Regions from separate parts of the Desulfosarcina variabilis str. Montpellier genome, predicted to be linked through region 3. Evidence: riboswitches for the same ligand, from Rfam matches in the RefSeq annotation. Region 3 holds a riboswitch; each other region holds the start of a gene.
What was found. A riboswitch is a leader RNA that binds a small molecule or an ion and turns the genes downstream of it on or off. The one in region 3 is predicted to bind cobalamin.
Positions count from the first base shown of each region.

Region 1 (3,283 bases), 2.9 Mb from region 3:
TACGACAATCCGGCCGGTTTTCTGCTGGCCAAGGGACTATTGCTGGACGAGCGCTTGATCATCTCGGCAGGCGGGCGTTACGACAGCTATGAGGTGCAGATCAAGAGGGGACAGGGCGGAAAAGAGGAAGATAGCCATTTCTCACCCAATTTAGGGCTGGCCTATCTGATTACCGAATCGTTAAAGGTCAGGGCCAACTACGGCCAGGCTTTTGTGATGCCCGGCGCCAATCAGCTGGCGGCGGATTACATTGACGTCTTTACCGGTGCCCAAATCCAAGGCAATCCAAATCTTTCGCCCGAAGAGAGTTCAACCTGGGAGGGCGGTATCGATTTTTACAACAGTGGCGTTTCCGTCAGTGCGACTTATTTTTATACCGATTATAAAGACAAGATCGAATACGTTTCCCTTCCGGGGGGGATCAGTTCCTGGGACAACCTGGGTGAGGCTACCATCGCCGGCATCGAGGGTGAGCTCAATATCGACGTTGGCGCAATATACAATTGGGAATTTCAACTGCGTCCGTATATCCGGTTTACCTACCTGACCCAATACGAGGATGATACGACTGGAGAAGACCTCAAATACACGCCGGATTGGAACGCTTCCTATGGGATCGACTTCACCAACTGGAAGGGGGTGAGTGTGAACTTCAACATTGCTTATACCGGACAGCAGTCGGTAGAAGACTGGGAGAATCAGGTTTGGCCCAATGATCCGGAAATCATTACCCTCGGTTCTGCAACCGTGGGCAGCCTGACGATCTCGAAGACCCTTCTCACTTCCGACCGGTGGGGATCGCTTACTCTCAAAGGAAACATCTCCAACCTATTCAACCAGGACTATGCCTACATCAGTGGATACCCCATGCCCGGACGGAGTTTTTATTTGGGATTGCGTTATGACATTTGATTGAGACACAAATCCTTAATTTTTCCTTGACCCCCAGCACAATTTTGTCTATTCAACGATGTTGTATTTATTCAGGTGCTCATAATGAACTGAAAAGGGAACCCCGTTAAAATCGGGGACGGGCCCGCCGCTGTAATCGGGGACGACCGCCGCCACTTTGCCACTGACGATAGATATTGTTGGGAAGGCGCGGCCGGGAGGGTGATCCGAGAGTCAGAAGACCTGCCTGAATGGAGTTTGGTTGGGTGCACGAGGACGGTGTAAAACCGATATAGAAATGCCGTGGGTATAAAAAGGGATATCCCCGGATCGAAGAATATCGATCCGGGGATTTTTATTTTCAGGGAGGACCGATGCACAGGTACTGGCGCCGTTTAAGTGAATATTGGTTGTGGATCATGCTGATGATACTGGTGCCGGCGGCATCCGCCCACGCTGGGCAGGTGGCGATTTTAGAAGTCGATATCAACAGTTATCAGGTTAACCAGGCCATACACAGACTCGATCTGCCCCAATCGATTCAAACCCGCTTTTTCACCCTGGCCGATCTGAATGCAGATGAGGCCGCCAAGGCATTTATTACCGGTGCGGACGTGGTTTTTGTCCATGTGATGATGTCGGCGCTGGCCAACTATATGGTCGATGAAGGTCTCATGGAAGGGCGCGTGGTATATGCGCTGAACGCGGCCGGCGACCCGGAAGACCTGTCCAGGAAAGGTTTTCGGTTTGATGAAACCATAATGGCGTACTACCACCATCAGAGTGTGGCCAACCTGGTCAGCATGGTGCGGCTGGGTGTCAAGCGGCACATCGATCCGGACGTCTCGGTAAGTCCCTTGGTAAAGCTGCCCGAGACCTGTATCCACCATCCAGACGCGGACCAGCCTTTCAACAACATCAACGATTATCAGCGCTGGCTCGAGGCACGCGACGGCTTCGATGCCGGCCATCCCCGGGTGGGCATCATGTGTTATGCCAACACCCTTAAGGAAGGACAGGTGGAGGCAATCGACGACCTGATCCGCCAGTTGGAAGGCGCCGGGTTTAGCGTGGTGCCCTGTTTCGGTCCGGTCCGGCTGGTTTTTGATAAATATTTGAAACCGGTTGACGGAAAATCCCCAGTGGACATGCTGCTGGCCTTTAGCATGAAGTTCGAATCCGGCATCAACGACGGGATCCGTGAGGCGCTGGCAAGGCTGGATATACCGGTTTTCAATGTCATCCGGCCCTTTGCTGAAACCACCGATGCGTGGCGCGAAAGCGATGTCGGTCTGGGGACCATGGAAACGGCCTGGGCCGTGGCCACGCCCGAGTTGTCCGGCAGTATCGAGCCGACGGTGCTGATCGGAAAAAAGGCCATCGTCGACCCTGAGATCGGGCGACGGCTTTTTGTTTACGAAACCATCCAGGAATCCATCGACTTCCTCATCCCGCGTCTGAAGAAGTGGGCCGTGCTGCAGAAAAAGGCCAATGCCGAGAAAAAGGTGGCCATCATTTACTACAACCACAGCCAGGGCAAACAGAATATCGCCGCGGCTTATCTCAATGTTTTCAGAAGTCTTGAGCAAATTCTGGCGCGCATGCAAAAAGAAGGCTATCGTATTGACGGCGCCGATACGCTAACCGAGAAAAAAATCCAGGATCTGGTGCTCACATCCGGCCGCAATATCGGCTCATGGGCACCGGGCGAACTGGATGCGCTGCTGGCGGCCGGCGAGGCCCAAAGCGTAAGCCTAAAGGAATATCAGACCTGGTTCGATGAACTGCCCGATGCCTTTAAAAAGCCGGTTGTCGACCAGTGGGGCGATCCGGTCGATTCAGCGATCATGACCAAGGGCGGCCGGCTGGTTTTTCCCATGGTTCGCCTGGGCAACGTGGTGCTTTTGCCCGAGCCGGCCCGGGGCTGGACCGATGATCCCATGAAGCTCTACCACGACACCACGCTTTATCCCCATCATCAATACATTGCCGCCTATCTCTGGCTGTCAAAAAAATTTTCGGCCGATGCCATGGTGCATTTGGGCACCCATGCTACCTACGAATGGTTGCCGGGCAAGCAGGCCGGTCTTGCACCCTGGGATCCGCCGGAGATCATGACCGGCAGCATTCCCAATGTTTATCCGTATATCGTGGATGATGTGGGTGAGGGGATCGAGGCTAAACGGCGCGGCCGGGGGGTGATGATTGACCATTTGACCCCGCCTATGAAAGAGGCTGACCTATACAGCGAATACAAAAAAATCCATGAGCTGTTTCACCAGTATGAAATCGCCCATAAAAACGGCAGTGAAACCGCCGCCGAATATATGCGATCGATCCACGCGCTGGTCAATGAAACCGGTATCGCCAATGATCTTGGCATTACCGAGAT
Region 1 is NZ_CP159846.1:5,394,311-5,397,593, reverse strand. It holds gene Dvar_RS24370 (TonB-dependent receptor plug domain-containing protein) at 1-912, shown strand, start outside; cobalamin riboswitch at 969-1,157, shown strand; gene Dvar_RS24365 (cobaltochelatase subunit CobN) at 1,266-3,283, shown strand, end outside.
Region 1: another riboswitch for cobalamin. It lies ahead of Dvar_RS24365 (cobaltochelatase subunit CobN); the one in region 3 lies ahead of Dvar_RS37330 (ABC transporter ATP-binding protein).

Region 2 (3,283 bases), 2.9 Mb from region 3:
AAAAAGCGGTGGTCTCCGCGGTGTTGCAATAGCCGTCCGCAGTGCTCACCACAAAGCCTGATGCGGTGAGTACATCGAGCAACTTTTGGGTGAGGCCGGCATGCGTTCCGGCGCGCTCGGCCAGCTTCGCGGCGGATATCGGCTTTCTAAGCTGGTCAAAAAGCTTCAGTTCGACAGCGGACAGGAAAACCCGATATTCCATGAAGCGCCGTTCCATCAGGCGATATTCCCGGCCAAGATCCTTCATCAAAGGGTGCTGGTCCTTCAAATGATTCATTTGGACGTTCCTCCCAAAAAAAATCCCCGCATCCATACGGGTGCGGGGATACCGTTTTTATCCCTGTTTACGTGGCAACAATATAAATTACTCTACATCACGAGAGCTCTTTTACAACTGGCGTCACAGGCAGGTCTTCTGGCTTAACTCTCTTTTTGACGGCCTTCCCATTCAAACAGCAATGAATAGTGGCGAGGGTTGTCAAAAAGAGTCTCTTTCAGTGAATCCTGAAATCGATAGTGTCACAGCGGCGGGTCCGCTCCCGATTTGCACGGGATTCCCTATTCTCTCCGATGGAGCACCTGTTGACGATATTTCAAAATAGATTTTTAGAAAAACACACAAACATTGTCAATACCATCCTGGCTTAACAGCAGGGTAACCGCATTTGGATCGATTTATATTTTTCGCGGCCATGGACCGCTCCTACAGGTGCCCATGATATCACCATTTATCGGTCTTTTGCTGTAGGAGCTGGCCATGCCTGCGACTTCGGAGCCTCATATTGATTGTTAAATGCGGTTACCCTGGGCTTAACAGGCAATTTTCGATGGACCATTATATGAATGCATATTCTTAAAACTTGTGCTTGACAATTCTAAAGAATTGAAGCACTGAATACTCTCAGTAAGGTGCCGAAAGGCTTAATAGAGAATCCCGTGCGAATCGGGAGTGGTCCCGCCGCTGTAATCGGGGACGAAATCTGCTGCTACCACTGTCCACAAAAACCAATCGGACGGGAAGGTGCAGAAAGTAGGATGATCCGAAAGCCAGAAGACCTGCCTTGCCGATTACCGACCAGCTGCGGTGTACAGTGATGGGACGGATTAAGCGGGTTTTATAGGATGCATAGCCAATACTAAAACTGTGTTTGTCCGGTTATTGGCGACTACCAGGCAATATAAACCCGCTAATGCCTTACCATTATTTCACCATTCAATCTATCCCTTCACTGTGTTCCTCGGTAATCTCACCTCGACAGACGAAATATTTTTGTAGCATTTGAATGAATTCAAAAAAACGTTGAATCGCCATAAAAATAGAAATGAAACCCCCAACACAGATGAGAAAAAAATCGGATGTAGCAATTCCGGCGGAAAACCTGCTTGCATTCCTGAGGGAGTGGGCAGACGGATTCGAAGCCGGTCAAATCTTTTTAACCGCTCTGGAGCTGGACGTCTTCAGTGAATTGGTAAGGCCTTCCCGCGCGGACGAACTGGCCGCCAAACTTGGAATCCATACAGAGTTGACCGATAAACTGCTTAATGTGCTGGTCGGCATGAAGATGTTGGAACGGACCAAGGAAGGATACCGTACCGCATCAACGGTTGCGCCTTATTTAGCTAAGGATTCTCCTCGGTTTGCAAGATATCTGAATCATTGTATTCAGATTCGAGAATCCATAAGTCATTTAAAAGATTTCCTTTATGCTGGACCGAAATTACTTCCCGAATCGGAACCACATTCAATTACCGTTGACGATATGGATTGGCGGGAGCGGATCAGCATGGCCGTTCATCATGATGATGTCATGCGGCATATTAAAACGATGCCGGAGTTTCAAAAAGCCCGCACACTAATGGACCTGGGCAGCGGAAACGGCCGCTTCGCGATCGCTTTTGCCCTGGAAAACCATAGCCTGAAGGTAGTTGTATTTGACAGACCCTATTTTATTAATAGCACACGCGACAATATTGAAAAATACGGATTAAGCAAACGTGTTCAAACGATGGCTGGAGATTTTATGTGTGATGACGTTGGCACGGGGTATGACATCGTTTTTGAAGCGTGTGCCTTCGATGGCGATGACGTGGATTTCAGGCTATTTTCCCGTAAAATCGCATCATCTTTGAACATCGGTGGCCTTTTTATTTGCCTGACCTTTAGCATAGACGATGATAGAAATGGACCGTTGTTGCCGCTCATTTGGAATCTGAAAAATTATCTGACCGGCAGTAGTCATCGATTGATAAGGTCAAATGCCGCGATCGTCCAAATGCTCGCCTGGGCAGGATTGGAAACCAAAGAGATCATTGACATGTCATCGTGGTGCAATACTCCCGTTCGCCTGTTCATAACCAGGAAGGTATCTCGGATTTGATTGAAGCCGTCCTCGCCTATAGTGTTTAACCTAAAGTAGGCGATTTACAGAAAAAAAGAGTCCTCAAAAGTTGGATAACATGCTATAATGCTTGTTAAAAATCACCAAATTGACAACAAGCCAAAGCACACCCAACAGGTGGAGGACTCTATGAGTAGACATAGCAAAAACTACCGGCAAAATGAACTCAAAATCCGACGTATCGAAGCCACCACTGACCGATTGACCGGCAGGGCAGGATTGTCCCTGTTCGTAGCCTATATGCACGGTATCCAAGTTTTCAGTTGGTTGGATCGCTGGTTCGGTTCCATCCGGAAGAGTAAAAAAGGCCTCAATATTACAGAGCTTTTCAAGCAAGCGCTCTGTTTCTTTGTTGACGCTACCAGTCGACGACTGACCTACTTCGATCAGATTTCTCACGATGAAGGTTATGCTGGTAGCATCGAGACGCCAATAGAAAACATGGCTTCTTCGGATCAAATGAAGCGTTTTTTCAAAGCATTTGCCTGGACACGGGTATTTTTGTTCCGGCGTCTTCTGCAGACCCTTTTTATCTGGCGTTTGCGGATCAAGCAACCCGATGTCATCGAATTGGGCATCGACACGATGGTCATGGACAATGATGATGCAAAATGCCGGCATGGCGTCAAACCCACCTACAAAAAGAAAAAGGGTTTCCAACCGCTGCAGATGAATTGGGGGCGCTTCATCGTTGATGCGGTATTTCGAAGTGGGAACAAGCATTCCAATCATGGTGATGCAGTGCAGAATATGATCAAGCACATGGTCTTGAAAATCAGATTCGAGTATCGGGGTGACGTCCCAATCATTATCCGAATGGACAGCGGGTTTTTCGACCAGAAAATCTTTGCGCTTTGTGAATTGCTTCACATCGGCTACGTCTG
Region 2 is NZ_CP159846.1:5,407,526-5,410,808, forward strand. It holds gene Dvar_RS24405 (methyltransferase) at 1-277, opposite strand, end outside; cobalamin riboswitch at 388-598, opposite strand; cobalamin riboswitch at 891-1,079, shown strand; gene Dvar_RS24410 (methyltransferase) at 1,341-2,378, shown strand; gene Dvar_RS24415 (IS1380 family transposase) at 2,529-3,283, shown strand, end outside.
Region 2: another riboswitch for cobalamin. It lies ahead of Dvar_RS24410 (methyltransferase); the one in region 3 lies ahead of Dvar_RS37330 (ABC transporter ATP-binding protein).

Region 3 (3,283 bases):
TGGGAGTCATTCGACGGATTGGCCGTGGTCGAGGATGAGAGCATCAACTTTGATGACCGCGATGATTCCTCGTTCAATCCCAAACTGTCGGCCGTCTGGAAACTATTTGACGACACCATCATCAAGGGATCCGCGGGTCAGGCTTTCCGGCCGCCGTCACTTTATGAATTGTACCGAACCTACAGAAGCGGCGATGGAATGGTCAACTCCAACCCGGAACTTGAACCCGAAACCTTGCAGACTTATGAAGTCGGCGTGACTCAATATCTTTTCGATCGCGGACTGAAACTCTCGGTAACCGGATTTCATACGGATATCGATGATCTGATCTACTATTATGAAGTCGGCAATGATCGTTTCAAAGACAATGCCAGCCAGGCCAAGATTGACGGGATTGAAGTAGAAGCCTCGTTGTGGCCATTTGAATGGCTGAACCTGTGGGGCAATTACACTTACAACGATACGGAAATCAAGGAAAACGTCCATGATCCGGACATGGAAGGGAAAAAAATCACCGGTATGCCCGAGCGCACCATCAATCTGGGATTGGCGCTAAGTTCCAAATATGTGCGCGCCAGCCTGATGGGTCGCTATCTGGGCAGGATCTATACACAGGAATACAATGACGGCATCGACGATGTTTACGGGGCCTATTCCCAGTGCTGGTTGTGGGAAACCAAGGTGACCATTTCTCCGCTCAAACACGTGAAACTCTCTTTGTCCGTTGACAATCTTTTTGACGAGGAATATTTCGAAAGCAGCGTGGGCCGGGAACGGAGTTATTTTGCAGAAGTGATGATCGACTGGTAGTCGGTATCTGAATCTTAACCGCCATCGCCAGGATGCTTCACCTGTTCGTGAACCGGTTGCTGCGGTTCAAACAAAATGTATTAGAGCCTGTTTTGGAAGTCTGGATCAGGCCCGATAACAAGGCGGAAAGTGGCTCAAAAGCGGAGCATATATGGTATATGTGAGCATTTTGAGACAGTTTCCAACGCCGTTAGCGGGCCTTAGACGGATTTACCAAACAGGCTCTTACAAGGGCACGGCGCACCGTGCCCCTAATGCCAATAGACGCATGAGGATGTTGATATGGATGTTCACATGGCGAGAAGCGGAAAAACGTTTGCAAAGATCGATGAAACTCGGTCCATCCATAAAAAAGACATGGCCTTTGAAACCTGTTGGCACCTATCACCCGACCTGGGCCGAGGCTACCTGATAAAAGCGTGTCTGAAACCCGATCTTGTCCTTTATGTGATGGACTATGACCCGAACAACGCTTTCCGAATGGCCATCAATGCCGTGCCCCCGGGATTTGGTTTTAAATTTTTCCTCTCCGGCGCATATGGAATTGGAGAAATGGTATTGGATATCGGGCGTAAAGTGTAACCACCTTTGGATTATCTTTTCTATTGACATTCGGAAAACAATTCCATTATGGGATTAAGTTCGTTTTGTTTTACGCCATCATGGGTGTCTGTTGAGAACGGACGTAAGGGAATCCCGTTAAAATCGGGAGCGGACCCGCCGCTGTAACACATATGCTTTGATCGTTTCAAAGCGAGCCTTTCGGCAATTTTGGTCACTGTTCGACATCGCTTGAATGGGAAGGCCGCCGAGAAGGTGTGTGAAGCCAGAAGACCTGCCCATGGACGGGCTGCAATTGTTCCCTGGAGATGGAATGGTTTGCAGCAATGGATATATGCCAAGGGATTGAAAACGGAATCCCCGCTTCTAACGATGGAAGCGGGGATTTTTTATTTTATAGCATTCAAGATAATGTTTTTGGCTGCGTTATCGGTCATCGCGGTATTATTTATACAGCTTCCTCCCTCTAGCCTTGCCAAAAACATTATCTTAAACACTATAGTAAGTCTTTCATGCGCACAATCGCAATCATAACCAAAGATGTTCGCAAGTATTGGTGGCTGGTAGCCGGTGGATTGACGGCGATATTTGTGCTTGAGATGTTGGCCCTTTACTCTCCCCAGCTGATCAAAAAGGCCATCGACCGTTTGGCTGCCGGCCAGGCAGATCCCCATGGCCTGGGCTTGATTGCCGGTGCCATCGTTGCCCTATCCCTGGGCGTCGCCGTCCTGCGGGCCGTGGGTCGGCCGTCCATGCTGGCCTTTGGCCGCATTGTAGAAAGGGATCTGCGTAGGCATTTCTTCGCGCGGGTCATTGCCCTGCCCCGTTCGGCTATCGACAAACAGCCGGCAGGTGATATCATGGCCCGCGCCACCTATGACATCGATAACATCCGCTTGGCCGCCGGGTATGGCTGCCAGGCGGCAATCAACTCTATATTGACCCTGATTCTGGCCCTGGTCTACATGATTTGGATGAGTCCGGTCCTGACCCTGCTGGCCATGGTTCCCATGGGCGCCATTCCCTGGCTGACCCGCCGCCAGAGTATTCGTTTCCATCAATGCCACAAATCGATCCAGGAGTCTTTCTCCGCCCTGACCGAGGAATCCCGGGACAGCCTCAACGCCATTCGCCTGATCAAAGTTTTTGACCTGACCGCGGTAAAGGACCGGCAGTTCGACCGCCTGGCCCAGACGCACCTGGACAACAACATGCAGTTGGCCCGGGTCAGTGCCCTGTACCTGCCGGTCATGACCCTGGTCACCCACCTGAGTCAGGCCGTGGTCTGGGGCTGTGGCGGCGCCATGGCGGTTCTGGGGATGCTCACGGCCGGTGAGATCGTGGCCTTCTCCGCCTATCTGGTCATGCTCAAAACGCCGTTGGTTTATTCCGGTTATTTGATCAACCTGTATCAGCGCGCCAAGAGTTCCTGCACAAGAGTGGATCGAATCTTAAACCAATTCATCGAAGCGTTGGATAAGTCATCTCCAGGCCAAGTCGTACCTTGCCAAGACAAAGACACGGATATTGTGATCAAAAATCTCACCTTCACCTACCCTGGAGAAAGCCGGCCGGTCCTTACCAATATCAGTCTGAGGTTTCCACATGGTACCACCACGGCCCTTGTCGGCCCGGTGGGCAGCGGCAAATCCACCCTCTTGCAATTGCTCACCCGCATCCACGAGCCCCCCCAAGGCACGATTTTTATAGGCCATACGGACATCACCCAAATGCCTTTGCACCGGTTGCGATCCACCATAGCAATGGCTGCTCAGGCCCCTTTCGTTTTCTCCGATACTATTCGCGAGAACCTGCTTTTGGCCTTTCCGCAAGCAAGCGATGACCAGCTATGGCAGGCCATTGAGGCAGCCGGCCTGACCCCCGAAATCCGTGCCCTGTCCCAAAAGCTGGA
Region 3 is NZ_CP159846.1:8,261,653-8,264,935, forward strand. It holds gene Dvar_RS37320 (TonB-dependent receptor) at 1-810, shown strand, start outside; gene Dvar_RS37325 (hypothetical protein) at 1,093-1,392, shown strand; cobalamin riboswitch at 1,458-1,668, shown strand; gene Dvar_RS37330 (ABC transporter ATP-binding protein) at 1,884-3,283, shown strand, end outside.